DNA from 4 places in the Paenibacillus sp. Y301 genome. Region 3 is predicted to be linked to each of the others. Evidence: a T-box and tRNA genes for the amino acid it is inferred to sense, from the RefSeq annotation. Region 3 holds a T-box; the other regions hold tRNA genes.
The links. The T-box of region 3 lies ahead of argS (arginine--tRNA ligase). A T-box ahead of a tRNA ligase gene usually reads a tRNA of that ligase, here a tRNA-Arg.
Positions count from the first base shown of each region.

Region 1: it encodes a tRNA-Arg, which carries the amino acid that the T-box ahead of argS (arginine--tRNA ligase) is inferred to sense. The anticodon was not compared.
Region 2: it encodes a tRNA-Arg, which carries the amino acid that the T-box ahead of argS (arginine--tRNA ligase) is inferred to sense. The anticodon was not compared.
Region 4: it encodes a tRNA-Arg, which carries the amino acid that the T-box ahead of argS (arginine--tRNA ligase) is inferred to sense. The anticodon was not compared.

Region 1 is NZ_JCAIUL010000002.1:546,819-551,037, forward strand. It holds gene AC1D69_RS06050 (pyrroline-5-carboxylate reductase family protein) at 1-422, shown strand, start outside; gene AC1D69_RS06055 (VOC family protein) at 419-1,186, shown strand; gene AC1D69_RS06060 (GreA/GreB family elongation factor) at 1,363-1,812, shown strand; gene AC1D69_RS06065 (sporulation protein Cse60) at 1,845-2,048, shown strand; tRNA gene AC1D69_RS06070 (tRNA-Arg) at 2,428-2,501, opposite strand; gene AC1D69_RS06075 (hypothetical protein) at 2,719-3,594, shown strand; gene tig (trigger factor) at 3,758-4,219, shown strand, end outside.
Region 2 is NZ_JCAIUL010000014.1:85,149-89,367, forward strand. It holds gene gap (type I glyceraldehyde-3-phosphate dehydrogenase) at 4-1,014, opposite strand; gene AC1D69_RS20125 (sugar-binding transcriptional regulator) at 1,099-2,148, opposite strand; tRNA gene AC1D69_RS20130 (tRNA-Arg) at 2,431-2,505, shown strand; gene clpP (ATP-dependent Clp endopeptidase proteolytic subunit ClpP) at 2,695-3,285, shown strand; gene AC1D69_RS20140 (DUF3298 and DUF4163 domain-containing protein) at 3,346-4,219, opposite strand, start outside.
Region 3 is NZ_JCAIUL010000005.1:117,750-121,968, reverse strand. It holds gene AC1D69_RS10850 (MogA/MoaB family molybdenum cofactor biosynthesis protein) at 90-599, opposite strand; gene AC1D69_RS10845 (CobW family GTP-binding protein) at 858-1,904, shown strand; T-box leader at 1,986-2,259, shown strand; gene argS (arginine--tRNA ligase) at 2,322-4,028, shown strand; gene AC1D69_RS10835 (hypothetical protein) at 4,149-4,219, shown strand, end outside.
Region 4 is NZ_JCAIUL010000002.1:538,565-542,783, reverse strand. It holds gene AC1D69_RS06030 (methionine ABC transporter ATP-binding protein) at 1-745, shown strand, start outside; gene AC1D69_RS06025 (methionine ABC transporter permease) at 742-1,401, shown strand; gene AC1D69_RS06020 (DUF1259 domain-containing protein) at 1,499-1,915, opposite strand; tRNA gene AC1D69_RS06015 (tRNA-Arg) at 2,121-2,194, opposite strand; gene AC1D69_RS06010 (hypothetical protein) at 2,367-2,498, opposite strand; gene AC1D69_RS06005 (hypothetical protein) at 2,574-2,903, opposite strand; gene asnB (asparagine synthase (glutamine-hydrolyzing)) at 3,061-4,219, shown strand, end outside.

The DNA of each region.
Region 1 (4,219 bases), on a different contig from region 3:
GTTATAGCGGAGCAGCATTAAATGATTATGCAAGTAAGATTCAGGTGGGTGCCTTTTTGAATGGATTTGGAAAAGTACAATACTTGAGTGAATCCTTGATTGATATTTTTACAGGTTATGGCGTTGCGGGTCCTAACTATGTTTATTATTTCATTGAATCATTAACGGATGCAGGGGTACTGGCTGGTCTGCCTCGAGAGCAAGCTTGGCAAGTTGCTCTCGAGAATGTTGCCGGTTCGGTAGAGATGTTAAGACACACTCAGCTACATCCTCGTCAATTACTGGATATTAATAATTCACCTGGTGGAGTAGGGATGCATGCACTTTACGAATTGAATAACAGTGACTTTGCAGCAGGACTTCAACGAAGTGTTCTAGCAGCTGTTAAACGAACAACAGAGTTAGGAGCGGTTCATGAATGACACAATTACAATGGGATCATACCGTGCATTATGTGAATGATTTGAGCGATGCTATTCGTACATTTGAGAATCATGGATTGAGGGCTTTTCATGGTGGTTCACATAAACAATGGGGTACCTATAATGCACTAAGCTATTTTGATTTGACTTATATTGAGTTTCTAGGAATTGAAGACCGTGAATTAGCAACGAAGGCGGACACTTCAAACCTCATCGTCAAGGATTCTCTAACGAATTTACCTGACCATGAAAGTCTAAGTCGAGTGGCTATTCGCACAGATGACATCGACCAAACGGCTGAATCATTAAGATTACAGGGTTTAGATTTGTCTCCGATTATAGATGGTAGACGAATGAACGCACAGGGACAATGGATTGAATGGCGCATGATGACTATTCATGGTGACTTTCATGGATTGGTATACCCATTTATTATTCAGTGGATAGGAACAGATGACGAACGCTTGACCAAGCTAACTGAAACGGGAGTAATTCAGCCTCATCCTGTAGGGGAAGTTACAATCGAAATGGCAGTCTTTACGGTGTCTGAGCCTTCTATTGTTGCGGCACATTGGAGCAAGGTATTTAACCTCACTCGTATTTCGTCTGAGGCCCATTCTGTGACACTTGGCATTGGAGATAAGACATTTCTATTTCAGCAGGGAAATACAGAACAATTAAGCCAATTGGTTTTTAGTACGGAATCTCCTGAATTGAGAGGTAAAACGATTCATATTGGGCAAGGAGAGTATGTGTTTCACTAATGGGTAAATTTAATGATTCGTAGGTGTTCTTTTTCATTGGAATAAAAGTAAATATTTGATAAGATACAATGGAGGCCTCCTTACACGAGGTCTATATGTTTATGGAGGGATTATTATGATGAAGCGCTATCATGGATCAGAAAGGAAGAAGCAACTGACAGGGGGGGAAATCTACTATGAACCATAGTACTATTCATCAGGGTTCTAATACCCAGTTGGTGAATCAGCTTGTATTCTTTGATGAAGAGAAGCAATCTTTCCTTAAAAGATATATACCCCACGATCTGAAAGAACGGATTAGAATGGATCAAGTCCTTTCAATGTATACAACATCACTTGAGAGTATCATTCCTAAAGGCAGCCAAGAGTTATTAAACTCCATGGTGCTCATTGGGAGTCAAGTAACTCTTTGTTACGAAGAAGATGGTTATGAAGATCAGTACACGGTTGTGTTTCCGCACATGACGGATCCGAGTAAGAATTGGATTTCATTTCTGTCACCGATTGGATTGCAGCTATTAATGACGAAAATAGATAACTCATATGAATTTATCGTACCCTCTGGTACCATGAAAGTAAGAATCAAGGATATTAAATTTATGAATTATGGCGATACAGAGAAATAATAGGTTGCAAAACCAACAAAGGAGAGTTTAATATGATCCAAGTGAAAGAGTTCGTGGATTCAGATAATTCTTATGCTGAGAATAAGGCGAATCAATTTTTAGCGGGTTTAAAAGAAGAACAAGTGATTAACATCTGTTATGAATCGGTCGTTAAGTCCAGTATATCTAAAACAGAACGCCAAAGAAGCACCATCCTAGTCGTGTACAGAACGGATAATAAAGCAGATCAGGAATAAGGTAGCTTTAACTGGTAATGAAAGGAGCTTTATGAGAATTTCCAATGTTGAGAGTGCACAAGAACAGAAGTATAAAGTGTTTTTTTTAACTTTGTCTTCCGTCTCGACGGTGTTCATTGTGTCAACCACCATTTACTTGATTGTTAATGCTATCTTTCAATAGATGACAACCTAAGAAGTTAGTACACAACAAGGGGTTCTTTTCTGCTTTCGTAGAAAAGAACCCCTTGTTGTGTATGTCCAGGAGGGATACTCTCCCTATGGTCGAGACTGCGAAGTGCATGCTAACGATGATTATGCTCCGACGCCCCCCCCATTGGGGATTCTCACCCTCCGGACACAAAAAAAGGATCTCCATATTGGAGATCCTCTTACTATATGTCCCAGGAGGGATTCGAACCCCCGACCGACGCCTTAGAAGGGCGTTGCTCTATCCAGCTGAGCTACTGAGACGCGAAAAACGAACAATTAATAATATATCATGGGCAACACATAATAGCAAGATATATTTATGAAAAAAAATTCCTCTGATGAGTGAACGGCGTTTTTTTTTCTTGGAACAGGTGTGATATAATTTGAATTAACGGAAAAATGAAAGAGAGGAGGGGCAATTATAAACGACACCACCAACACGCCAGCTAAAGACAATCTTGTACTTTTTCCGAAGACTTTGGATTACTACCAGATTCAACTTACAGTCATGCTGGAAAGTGAACGATATGGAGAAGCAATGGATCTACTTCGGTTTCTGCTTCAATGCCAAGGGCAGGAAGAACGACACGTGGACGAATGGCAGGCGTTACTTGAATGGTTAGAAACGGCGTTCCCACAATATATAACGGGAGAAGATAATGAACATTCTCCTATGGATAAAGATAATGATTTCGATGAAGAAGATCTAACTCGTCTTCGAGTTCAAGGTAAGCTTGCTGAAGACGCTGAGTATGCTAATAAATTACTTCACACCATCATGCATGAACCTTTGTCAGAACAAACCATGTTGGCCTTAGAACAGCTTTCTTATTTGAATGGTGATCTAATCGATGAGGCTCTGACGAAATGGTTGCAGAATACAGAGATGCATCCACTATTACAGTATCGTGTCCTACAGACGCTTCATAAGCGAGGTATGCTGGGGTACGTTACTTTTATGCGCGGTCAGGAACAAGTTGAAGTTGAGATTGACAATGTTCCACTGAAAGATAGCGACTTTCCGATTGCCGTTCAGCACATTGTAGATCGGGTTGCACAACATACGGAAGTTCAGGAACCTACGCTTTATTATTTTGCACAAGAGTTATGGATACAGTTTATTAAAGCTATATATGGAACAAGTATTTATCAATCTTTATTAATAGTAGATGAAGATTTAGATTTGGATATTTGGGCAGCAGCACTTCATCAGATTGTATCGGAAAGTCTGACAGGGGACAGAAATGAAGAAGAAACACGTGCTGTGTATGGGATTACAGAAAATATTCGTTTTCAATTTGAACAGGTGTATCGGACTCTGAGACAATTTATTTCAGATGGTGTAGCAGATTAAGTAATAACAAGTAATAAAATTGCCATAGTTATTTAGTATCTTGAGGTACCCCTGCTCTTGAAAAAGAATTCAATGTTGTTTATACTAAAATGGTTGTTCTGTGCGTGAAATTATGTAGATAATGATAAATCATGTGAAATATTTTTGGAGGGGAAAGCATAAAATGAAAGCAACCTGGGAAAAAATAGAGAAGAACCTTGGGGTTCTTGAAGTAGAAGTAGAAGCAGAGCGTGTAACCGAGGCACTTGATAAAGCTTTTACTAAAGTATCTAAGAAGGCAAATGTACCTGGATTCCGTAAAGGTAAAGTTCCACGTTCTATTTTTGAATCACGTTACGGTGTTGAAAGTTTGTATCAAGATGCTATTGATATCTTGCTTCCAGAAGTTTACACAGAGGCTGTTGACGAAACAGATATTTTCCCTGTAGATCGTCCGGAAATTGATATCGATCAATTTGCAAAAGGTCAGACTTTTAAATTCAAAGCAAAAGTAATTGTAAAACCTGAAGTGACACTTGGTCAATACACTGGTGTAGAAGTACCAACACAAAAGGTTGAAGTTACTGAAGAAGAATTAAATGAAGAATTGACTCGTTTACAAGATCGTCATGCAGAACTAGTTGTT
Region 2 (4,219 bases), on a different contig from region 3:
TTATTACTTAGCCAATTTAGCGAAGTATTCCAAAGTACGAATAAGTTGTGCTGTGTAGGACATTTCGTTGTCATACCAAGCTACTGTTTTAACCAATTGTTTGTCGCCAACAGTCAATACTTTTGTTTGTGTAGCGTCAAACAATGATCCGAATGTAATACCTTTGATATCAGAAGATACGATTTCGTCTTCTGTGTATCCATAAGTGTCCACATCAGAAGCAGCTTTCATAGCAGCGTTAATTTCTTCAACAGTTACATTCTTTTCAAGAACAGTAACCAACTCAGTCAATGAACCAGTTGCAACTGGAACACGTTGAGCAGCACCATCCAATTTACCTTTAAGTTCAGGAATAACTAGGCCGATTGCTTTAGCAGCACCCGTTGTGTTAGGAATAATGTTCTCAGCAGCTGCGCGAGCACGACGGAAGTCTCCTTTAGCGTGAGGAGCATCCAAAGTATTTTGGTCGCCAGTGTAAGCGTGGATTGTTGTCATCAAACCTTCAACAATACCGAAATTATCTTGTAATGTTTTTGCCATAGGAGCTAGGCAGTTAGTAGTACAAGAAGCACCAGAGATTACAGTTTCAGTTCCATCAAGGATTTCATGGTTAACGTTGTAAACAACAGTCTTCATGTCGCCTGTAGCTGGAGCAGAGATAACGACTTTTTTAGCTCCGCCTTTCAAATGCTTCTCAGCTGCTTCTTTAGTAGTGAAGAATCCAGTACATTCTAGTACGATTTCTACACCAAGATCTCCCCAAGGCAATTCTTCAGGGTTACGGTTAGCTAGAACCTTAACTTCTTTACCGTTTACTTTGAAGAAACCGTCATGTACTTCAACGTCACCATCAAAGCGACCTTGAGTTGTATCATATTTTAAAAGATGAGCTAACATTTTAGCATCTGTTAAGTCATTAATAGCTACTACTTCGATACCTTCCACAGCTTGAATACGACGAAATGCAAGGCGACCAATACGTCCAAATCCGTTAATACCAACTTTTACAGTCATTTAATATTTCCTCCCGAAATTCGTTTTTATTTATTCAAGACGGGTTATTAAGCCTGTCGTGACAACAAAATAATAGTCAATCTTCTAAGTTGTGAGAGCCTGTTCTTCCATCTCTCTCTCAATTTCTAAGGCGGCAGCCTCGTCTGTGACGAGTATATCTTCCTGACCAAACCTAAGAACGGCGTGTATTGCTCTGGCCTTACTCTTACCGCCTGCAATCCCAATTACAATTTCAGTGTTCATGATATCTTCCAGTCGAAGACCTAAAATCATCATCTTATGAACCATAGCACCTTTATCATTGAAATAATAACCAAAGGACTCAGCAACTGCGCCATCCACTCTAATAGCTTCAATTGTAGCTGCATCAAGCTTTCTGCGACGTGTCATTTCCATGGCATCACCAATGCCGTGCACGATGATTCTTGACTGTCTGATTAACTGAACAATTTCCTGAATGTTCTTATCTTGGACAAGCGATTGATAAGCATCTTCGCTGAGTAAATCCGGCAAATGCAATAATCGATATTGGGCTCCCACACTCTTAGCCATCGTAGAAGCAACGGTGTTCGCTTGGAACTCCATGCTCTCACCTAGTCCACCACGAGCTGGTACGAACCAAGTTCGCTTAGCGTGGGATGATGACTGTTGAGTCAGTTGCTCAGCGACTGCAGCAAGTGTTGAACCTCCTGTAACAGCGATTATATCCTCATTACTCATGACGCTTAGCAGGGCCTTTGCACCTGCACGCCCCAATTCTCGTTTAGAGAACGTCGATAACTCAGAATCACCAGGCACAATCACTACCTTACGTAGTCCATATGCTTGACGAATTCTATCTTCCAAATCAGCGAGTCCAAATAGATTCTTAGCAATGGGCTCTAGCGACTCCAGCAATTTTCTACCTGAATCACTAATTTTCATCCCCGTACTTTCAATCTCTATTAGTCCTTGCGATTTCAATAGATCTGTCTCGGACCGTAATACACGTTCCGTCATATGAAGCGACGCGGCGAGCGTTCTACGACCAATCATATCAAACAGCATGATTCGTTGAAGAATACTATACCTTGTCTTGAGTGTTTCCATGAGATCAGGCAGAAGCTGCTTTTGTATTTCCAATAAATTTCGCATGCTTTCCACTCCTGCTACATTCTCCATGGCCTTAAAATGTCCCGGGTTAACTTTTTAAGTCCCACCTCTATTGTAACCAATATTTGCTCCTGTTGCAAGCATTCCCTGAGTATATTTCACAAGTTTTGAAATTCTTATACATAATAAGTACCAATCCCTCATACTACATATCTTCGCTATCTATCTTCTACTTATTATGCAAAGTAAAATGAAGATACATCATGATAGTCCTTGCTATTGTTGCGTATTTATCATATAATGATTTTTGCTATTGCTTAACGTGCGCCCGTGGTCAAATGGATATGACGTAGGCCTCCGAAGCCTGAGATCGAGGTTCAATTCCTCGCGGGCGCGCCATTATTATTGCAGTAGCTTGTCTCTATAATATCTTTAACCAAACGCTCAAAGTCCAATCAGGGCTATTTTTTTTGTTCAGAGTTTGACTTTCTTTGACTTTTTCATTTAAAATGTTTATCATGTGGTAAATACGGTAATCGTATGTATAATAAAGGTTATAATTTAGCTAAATAAAGGGAGGTTTTCAACGTGGGTTATATTCCTATGGTCGTTGAACAAAGCAACCGCGGTGAACGCGCTTATGACATCTATTCTAGACTTTTGAAAGATCGCATCATTTTCTTAGGTTCTGATGTAAATGACATGGTTGCCAATTCCATTATCGCACAAATGCTATTTCTAGCTGCTGAAGACCCAGAGAAAGATATCTCTTTATATGTAAACAGTCCTGGTGGATCCATTACAGCCGGAATGGCAATATTTGACACGATGCAGTATATCAAGCCTGATGTATCTACAATTTGTGTAGGTATGGCTGCTTCAATGGGAGCTTTCCTATTGAACGCAGGTGCAATTGGTAAACGTTATGCTCTTCCAAACAGTGAGATCATGATTCACCAACCTCTAGGTGGTGCACAAGGTCAAGCATCGGATATAGAAATTCGTGCTCGTCGTATTCTCAAAATGCGTGATAAGTTGAACAAAATATTGTCCGAACGTACAGGGCAACCACTTGAACGTATCGAGAAAGATACCGATCGTGATTACTTCATGAGTGCTGCAGATGCTGCGGCGTACGGCATCATCGACAAAGTTATCGAAAAGCCATTAGCTCTATAAAATAAGAACTTTTCTCTATAAAAAACCATGTTCCCTAGAGGAACATGGTTTTTTGTTTTATTATTTTAAAGTAGGTAGCACTTGATTATAGGGGATCACAAATGTTGGAATACCTGCAACATAGGGTGTATAGGCATATTGTTGAAAGAACAACGCTAAGCCATCCGTTTTGAGAAAGTAGTCTGCATCATCTTTAAGCCCTTTAAAATCTTCATAGTGCCCATTTATTTCTTTGAGACTCTTCACAACAAATTGATTTAACTCCACTTTATAGGTGGGCTTTTTCTCTTTCAATAGGTCATCTAACGAAAGTAGCTTTCCATTCTTTAAGGAAAAGGTTAATCCTGTCTGCCATGTGCCCCCATGTGCTCCACCCGTATAACTATACTGATCTACAACGATACTTAGCATTCCATTCTCATTGTATGTCACAATATAGTTCTGAAAGAATTGGTAGGTGTGCTCGACAGAACTATCTCTCTTAGCAGCCTGTTCTTTAGAGGCATCTACGAATTGGTCCTTGAGCTTCTCTAGGATAGTGTTAATCTCTTTCTCCGCGTCTGCATTCTCAAGTCCACTAATGATAGGGTAGCGTAACAAGAAAAGGGCATCCTTCGTCTTCGTCTCATCAGATTCTGATTTAATGATCGTATGGTTCTCCACTCTTGGAGTAATACTCAGAGATTTAAGTGATGGATTCCATACGCCTTGATACCCCAAGTAATCACTCATCAACTTGAACGGGACATATAATTTGCCTTTGATATTCTGAACTTCATAGTTATTAACGTAATAGTTATTAATGTTTGTGTTAACCCCATACTCCATTACATCGATATTCAACTGTCTATGCCCACTACCAACACTATAAGTTCTTGTGCCTGGATTATATGTTAAAGGGAGCCCCATTTGATCTCTCAGTACAGTCACGGGA
Region 3 (4,219 bases):
CAAATGACCCGCAAGAGGGTCACTTTTTTCAAAGTTTCCATCTTACGGGTCACAGTTCATCGAAGGGTGTTTGTCTCTTTTTCTAATGATTATTTATGAAGTTCTCTGATGACATGACGTAGTTCTGGTATGATAATGCGCTCCATAGCTAACTTGACGGCTCCTTTAGATCCTGGCATGGAGAACACAGCTGTATTCCCTACCGTTCCAGCAATGGCTCTACTCAATATTGCGGCGGAACCAATATCCTCACTGAAGCTCAAGAAGCGAAAAATTTCTCCGAATCCAGGTAATACACGATCCAATATGGAAGACACAGCTTCAAAAGTTGTATCTCGATGGGAAATACCCGTTCCTCCTGTTAACAAGACAGCTTCTATACTTTCATTAGAGGCAGCTTCATAGATTAATTCTCTTACGCCGTCGTAATCATCTTTGACAATAACATATTTAGTGATAGAATAACCCGCCTCTTGTAAAAGGGACATCATCAATTGCCCACTTGTATCTGTTTCTTCATTCCGTGTATCTGATACAGTAATAACCATGCAAGATACGGTGTCAGGTGCTTCACTACGATGTTGTTCTACTGAATTCATTCGTTATTCCTCTCCTTAGGTATTCATCTATTTTGCATCTATTTCTTATATATAAGCATAAATCTTCCCCGATAACTCTGCAATATGCTAGTCCATATCTTTAGGTTATAGACAGAACGTCATTATTCGGAGAATGATGTGCCACTTGTATGCGGGGTATAACATCGTTAGAATGAACTATAGTTATGAGTTGTCTTTACTTTTTTCTATACAGTAAACTCGGCTAACAAAGACAGATGCATGTGGAGGAGAAGTTTAATGAATATGAATCATGTTACACCTATATATATATTGTCAGGTTTCCTAGGAAGCGGGAAAACGACATTGTTACAACGAATGGTGTCTTACTGGCAGGAACAAGGACTTCGACCAGCCGTTATTATGAATGAGATTGGCGATGTGAACTTAGAGGGTGCACTCATTGAAGAGACCGTTCCCATGACCGAAATGCTTGGTGGATGTATCTGTTGTACGATTCGAGGTGATCTTAGTCTAGAGATTTCCAATCTGATCAAGAAAGAGTCACCAGATGTCATTGTTATTGAAGCGACTGGGATTGCTAATCCTATGGAAATACTAGACGGCGTGTCGGAAGCAGCTTTATATATGAAAATTGATCTTAAAAGTGTTATTACTGTCGTGGATGCGTGCCATCTATTATCACTTTATGAGGATCAAAAGGGAAAAACGTATCGTCTGATGCAGGAACAGATTCGGTGTGCATCTTATCTTATTCTTAATAAAATTGACCGGGTAAATGAAATTCAGCAGGAGGAGTTACATAACGTTATCTCACGATGGAATGAATTCGCACCGATTATCCCAGCTGTTCGCTGTGATGTTGATTGGGTACCTTTATTTGGACAAGTTGCTCGTCCAGAGCAATGGAAGAACAAGAGTACATGTGAAGATAACCCTAATAAGGAACATCACGAAAATTGTAATCATGAACATCATGAACAAGATCATGTTCATAACCACGATCATACTCATGATGAACATGAGCATATGCATGATTCTCACGAACATGTGATGGTGTATACGCATTATTTTGATGGACCCATTGACAGCCAAGCCTTTGAGAGTCTGATTGCTCAATTACCTCGTGAAGTGTATCGTGCCAAAGGCATTATGACATTTAGTGATACTTCGGGACGATTCTTATTTCAGTATGCCTTTAGAGAATCTGATTTCTTAAAAATCACCCCACAGGGAGATGTTCCGGATGTCGTTGTATTTATTGGGGAGCATTTCTCCCAAACGGAGCTTAAGAATGCCTTGATCGATTTAGAAAAGAGAGGATAATACTCTCATTTTGTTGTTCCAAAAGAATATTTAGTATCACTATTGTATTGCTACGGCATACACATGTATAATGTTATAAATTGAACGTCTTTGAACGGGAGAGTAATGAGCGTAAACCTATACTTAGCGAGCCGGAAGTGGTGGAAGCCGGTATGTAGGAGCCTCATGAAGCGCACCCGAGAGATGGTTATTCCAACGTCGTATAGATCATTCCAATAGATCTGATCAGTAGAATAATCCGGTTGATCAACGTTAGAGATCATCAAGCGGAACAACTCAATGGGGAGAATGATATCCTCATACACGAGTGTTCAACTAGAGTGGTACCACGGGAATTATAGCTCTCGTCTCTTATTATTATAGAGATGAGGGCTTTTTTGATATTTAAAAAGTATTAAATCTGGAGGATGATTAATGATGTTAAAAGAATGGGCTTTAGAAGCAATCCAGCCACATGTCAATCTATCGGCAAAAGAAATAGAAGCTTTATTTGAACAGCCTCCCTCATCTGCCATGGGTGATATGGCTTTTCCATGTTACATGTTGGCTAAAGAGTACAGACAATCCCCACAGGCGATAGCGGTATACATTGCAAATCTGATTGATATGAAAGGTGTCAAAGCGGTAGCTGTTGGGCCTTATGTTAATTTACATTTTGACCGGAATGAGTATGCTCTTAAGATGATGGATGCATTGCAGCAATTCAATGTAGATCAATTGAACATGGGTCATGGTAAAAGAGTCATTATCGATATGTCCTCTCCTAATATTGCGAAGCCTTTTGGTATTGGCCACTTAAGATCCACCATGATTGGTGCTGCATTATACAAAATGTATCAAACAGCGGGTTATGTATCGATTAGTGTTAATCACCTTGGGGATTGGGGGACGCAATTCGGCAAGCAGATCACCGCGTATAAGCGGTGGGGTGACGATGAAGCTTTGAAGGCGAATCCGATCCAGGAGTCGTTGCGGTTGTATGTGCGTTTTCATGATGAGGCTGAACACGATGCAACTTTAGAGCCTGAAGCGAGAAATTGGTTCCGTCTGTTGGAATCAGGGGATGAGGAAGCTCTGCGACTTTGGAGATATTTCGTAGAAGTCAGTATGGAAGAGTTCAATAGAATGTACGAACGATTGGATGTTACTTTTGATCATGTTCTTGGAGAAAGCTTCTATAACGATAAAATGGGTGAAGTTGTTCAAGCGCTTGAGGACAAAGGATTATTAGAGGAAAGTGAAGGAGCACGTGTAGTAAGATTAGAGGACGCCAGGATGCCTCCATGTTTAATTATGAAATCAGACGGTACAACAATATATCCAACAAGAGATTTAGCAACGGCATTCTATCGTCATGAAGTCTTGAAAGCAGATCAGATTCTATATGTGGTCGGGGGAGAACAGAAGCTTCATTTCCAACAAGTATTTGCAGTATTAGATAAAATGGGTGCGGCGTGGGTGAAAGATTGTACGCATGTTCACTTTGGATTAATGAAATTTGAGGGGAAGAAGATGTCCACTCGTCGTGGTAAAATCGTCTATCTTGAAGAAGTGCTGGACGAAGCTATCGCCAGAGCATTGAAGATTATTGAAGATAAGAACCCTGATCTAGAAGATAAGGATCAAGTGGCACGAGATATAGGGATAGGTGCTATTGTTTTTGGTGATCTGAAGAATAATCGAGTTAACGAAGTAGACTTTTCTTTGGAAGATGCGCTGAATTTCGATGGGGAGACAGGACCCTATTTACAATATACATTCACTAGAACCCAAAGTATTTTAACGAAGAGTAATGCATTAGATCAAATTCACGAGGGTAGTCTTAACGACAATGAGCAGGGGATGTATGCAGAAGCACTAGGAGACTCAGGATGGCACCTTCTTAAGCTTCTTAACCGTTTCGAGGAGCAGTTGAGAAGAGGGATTCAGAATAATGAACCTTCTGTATTAGCTAGATATGTATTAGATGTAGCACAGGCCTTCAATCATTTCTATAGCCAGGAAAGAATTCTGAGTGAGGAAGATCAATTAAGAAAAGCACGTGTAACCTTAACACGGTTAACAGGCGAGTCCTTACAAAGAACCATGAATATCCTAGGTCTACGGACTCCAAATCGTATGTAATAACCAACGATTAGATAATATTAATAGAATCATATATTGATTGATTCCACATATTCCTTTAACATAAAGAGTAAAAAAAGCATATCTTCTTGCACAAGTTGTGTGTGAATGGAGCGGAATATGGGAAAAGAAAAGCTGCTCGATAGTGATCATTCGAAAGATGTATTTGCATATTTTGGCCTGGCTGTATA
Region 4 (4,219 bases), on a different contig from region 3:
ACTTGAGTCAAAGACTGTCTTTAACAATGTGGCTACCCCTCTTATTTTATCAAAGAAGAGTAAGAAAGAAATACAAGAAAGAGTGACCGAATTACTCGCATTTGTAGGCTTAGAGGACAAAGCCAAGAGTTATCCTAGTGAATTGTCGGGTGGACAGAAACAGCGGGTAGGTATTGCACGAGCCCTCGCCTCCAATCCTTCTATTCTATTATGTGATGAGGCGACGTCAGCCTTGGATCCACAGACCACACGATCTATTTTGCAATTACTGAAAAAGATCAACGCCGAATATAACATTACAATTATGATTATTACGCATGAAATGGCCGTTATACAAGAAATTTGTAATCGTGTAGCCGTGATGGAAGCAGGGGAGATTATTGAACAAGGGTCTGTATTAGAGGTCTTCGGACATCCTACACATCCAACCACTCAGAATTTCGTTAGAACTGTTATCCATGATAGCATTCCAAATAGTGTCCAAAGGTCCTTGAAAGATGAAGCTGGACAACGCCTTTTTAAACTAGAGTTCATTGGTCAAGCAGCCTCTAACCCTATTATGAATACCCTGATTCGACAATATGATCTACATGTGAATATTCTGTTTGCTAATATGACAGAAATTCAGGACACGACATTGGGCAGTATGATTATTCAGATGCAAGGGGATCATTCTATCGTAAATGAAGCAGTCCACTTCTTAAAAAAACGTGATGTATTGATTGAGGAGGTCTTCGGAGTATGATATCGACATCGATTACTTTAGAACAATTTATACAATCCATTTCTGAAACCATTTATATGGTGGGCATCTCATTACTCATCGGAGCTCTGATTGGAATCCCGTTAGGCATATTGCTTGTTGTCACAAGATCTGGTGGAGTCCTTCAGAACAAGGCATTATATGCGATTCTAAATCCAATAATCAATATTGTCCGTTCACTCCCATTTATTATATTGTTAGTGGCCATCATCCCTTTCACCCGTTTCATAGTTCAGACATCCATTGGAACAAATGCAGCCATAATACCTTTGATCATTTATATCGCTCCGTACATAGGAAGACTAGTAGAAAATTCATTACTTGAAGTCAACCCTGGTATTCTAGAAGCAGCGGATTCTATGGGAGCTACACCGTTTCAGGTGATCTGGCATTTCCTTTTACCAGAAGCGTTCTCTTCCTTAATCTTAACGCTTACTACAGCTACCATCGGATTAATTGGAGCTACTGCCATGGCAGGAACAGTTGGTGGTGGTGGAGTAGGTGATATGGCGATCGTCTACGGCTACCAACGTTTTGACACTGTCGTTATGGTGCTTACCGTCGTTGTGTTAATCGTATTCGTTCAAGGCATACAATCCCTGGGGAATTGGTTAGCGCGTAAAGTAAGACGCAACTAACATGACATGACAAGGATTAAACCTTACGCAAGTTTAAAAAAGTAATCATAAAAACAAACAATCACCCATTATTCTAAGGGTGATTGTTTGTTTTTATCTATCCCAAGAAAGCAATAGACTGTTTTGTTTTTCTTGCAAATGCTACTGGTTCATCGATGGCCTGCCAATGAACATACATGATTCTAGGATTTTCTTTTAACCAGTGATTATGAAGAGCTGTTACTGTAATCCCTTGGCTCTGAAGATTACGAATTAATCGATTGGCTTGGCTTTGAAGAAGCCCAGTTTCACCTAAACAGAGCGCACGACCCGATGAATCTAAGGATTCAAAGGAAAAGAGTTGATGACTAACCAACGGTGAGTGCGTACGTCTTCCCTCGATTGTCGCATTAATTCTTCTTGACCGATTGACGAAACATACAGGACCTGGAGTAATTTCATGTGCACCACCTAGAATTGATGCAAATTGGTTACATAGTCTTTGAAATCTCGGACTTACTTTTACTTTATCCATAATATACCTCCTATCATTTGATAGTAGTATTCTATGGTTGATAGAGTTGTAGTGATTGTACTTCAATCCCTTTAGCATCAAGTTAGGGTTCTCACCATCAGGGCATAAAAAACCAGCCCCTTCTATACTAATAATAAAAGGTTGGTTTTATCTTTAAATCAGTCTGGACGCAAAAAAGGATCTCCTAAAGGAGATCCTTTTTTTATGTCCCAGGAGGGATTCGAACCCCCGACCGACGCCTTAGAAGGGCGTTGCTCTATCCAGCTGAGCTACTGAGACATGAACATAATGGTTTGCACCTTGGTTTATAGAATAATGACATATGTATGTAAGAAGTTGAATTTGTCATAACTCTTTTAAGAGGGTGCGTTATTTATTATAACGCATCCTCACAATTTATCAATACCCAAACCAGAGTTAATTATTTACAAATTCAATTAAGCGTCTTATTTTACCTGTTACCACGACGCCAATCTATTCTGTCATCGGTATGTTTGACTGGATGTTTGGCAATAACCTCTTCAGCGAATTCATTATTATGAGTATACTTATTACCTTTATTTTTCTTGAATTTCTCCGCCATCGAATATCACCTCCTGTCTATAGTATGGTAATACCGAAGATTGAATATGAGTTATATAATTTGGATGGTATGCTCTTATCCGTCATATGAATGTAGAAATGCATTCACGCCTGATTCCTTCATCTGTTTACGAGTATCCATCGAACCCCACTCATAAATTCGCTGATACACATCATCTAGTGCATTCTGATAGGTCATATTTACAACAAGCTCGGGCGTATCTGGCCAAGGAAATGTGAACCCTAAAAAAGCATCTTCTTCCTTATCTTTTACTAATTCCATTAATCGTCTGATTTCTTGAGCTTGTTCCTCTGTCGCTTCGATCTCCCATTCATAAGTCGTTGCACCCCTGTCCATTAGAACCGATCTTCCATGTACGGATACATAATACTTACGTTTATCCACGACATCTTTTCCCCCTTTTTCGACGCTGTAATCATGAGACTCACCTATAGTTTTCCTTAAAGGACAGACATTTTATCCCTTCCTTCGGCATATTCTATATGACTTTGGTAAAAGAAAGGGCAGATATGGACAACCGACAAAGAGAGGATGAACCGTCATGTGCGGAATAACCGGATTTATACAATGGAGCGGTGATTTAACACAGGATTCACAATTGCTCGTCCAAATGACTGACAGTCTAGCTCAACGTGGGCCTGATGCTTCTGGAACTTGGATCTCCAATCCTTGTGCATTCGGACATCGACGACTAAGTGTCATTGACCCAGAGAACGGTGCACAACCCATGATTGTACATCAGGATGATGATGTGTACGCCATTGTATATAACGGAGAACTATATAATGCGGCAGAACTTACAAAAGAATTACGCCAACGTGGATATCAATTCCGTACGCGTTGCGATACAGAAGTATTATTAGTGTCTTATATTGAATGGGGACCCGATTGTGTGGATCGTTTCAATGGTATCTTTGCTTTTGCCATCTGGGATAGTGTTCGCCAACAAGTCTTTTTTGCGCGTGATCGCGTAGGAGTAAAACCACTTTTCTATAGTCATATCGACGAAACACTTATATTCGGTTCGGAACCTAAGGCTCTTCTTCAGCATCCAAAAGTGGAACCCGTTGTGGGACCTGAAGGATTAGCAGAAATCTTTGTTATTGGGCCGGCACGTACGCCAGGGCATGGTGTATACCGCAACGTTCATGAACTTCGTCCAGGAAACGCCATGATTTTTAACCGTAATGGTCTACGTACTTACCCTTACTGGAAGCTCGAGAGTCATGTACATGAAGATGATGAGAACACTACCGCACGCAAGCTAAAGGAAATTCTTCAGGATACACTTGAACGCCAATTAATATCTGATGTTCCCGTATGCACGCTGTTATCCGGTGGTCTAGATTCCAGTGCGTTAACTGCATTAGCTGTAGATTTCTATCAACGCTCAGGGCAAGAACAAATGCACACCTATTCCGTTGATTATGTGGATAATGATAAACACTTCAAATCCCATTCATTCCAACCCGGAGCCGATGCTCCTTGGATCAAACGCATGGTCGAAGAGCTTGGGACTACTCACCACTACATTGAAATTGATACTCCCGAACTCATTGGTGCGTTAGAAGCTTCTACTAGGGCTCGCGATTTACCTGGAATGACTGATGTGGATTCATCTCTGTATTTATTCTGCCAAGAGATCAAGAAGGAAGCTACTGTTGCAGTCTCTGGTGAAGCTGCGGATGAGATCTTTGGGG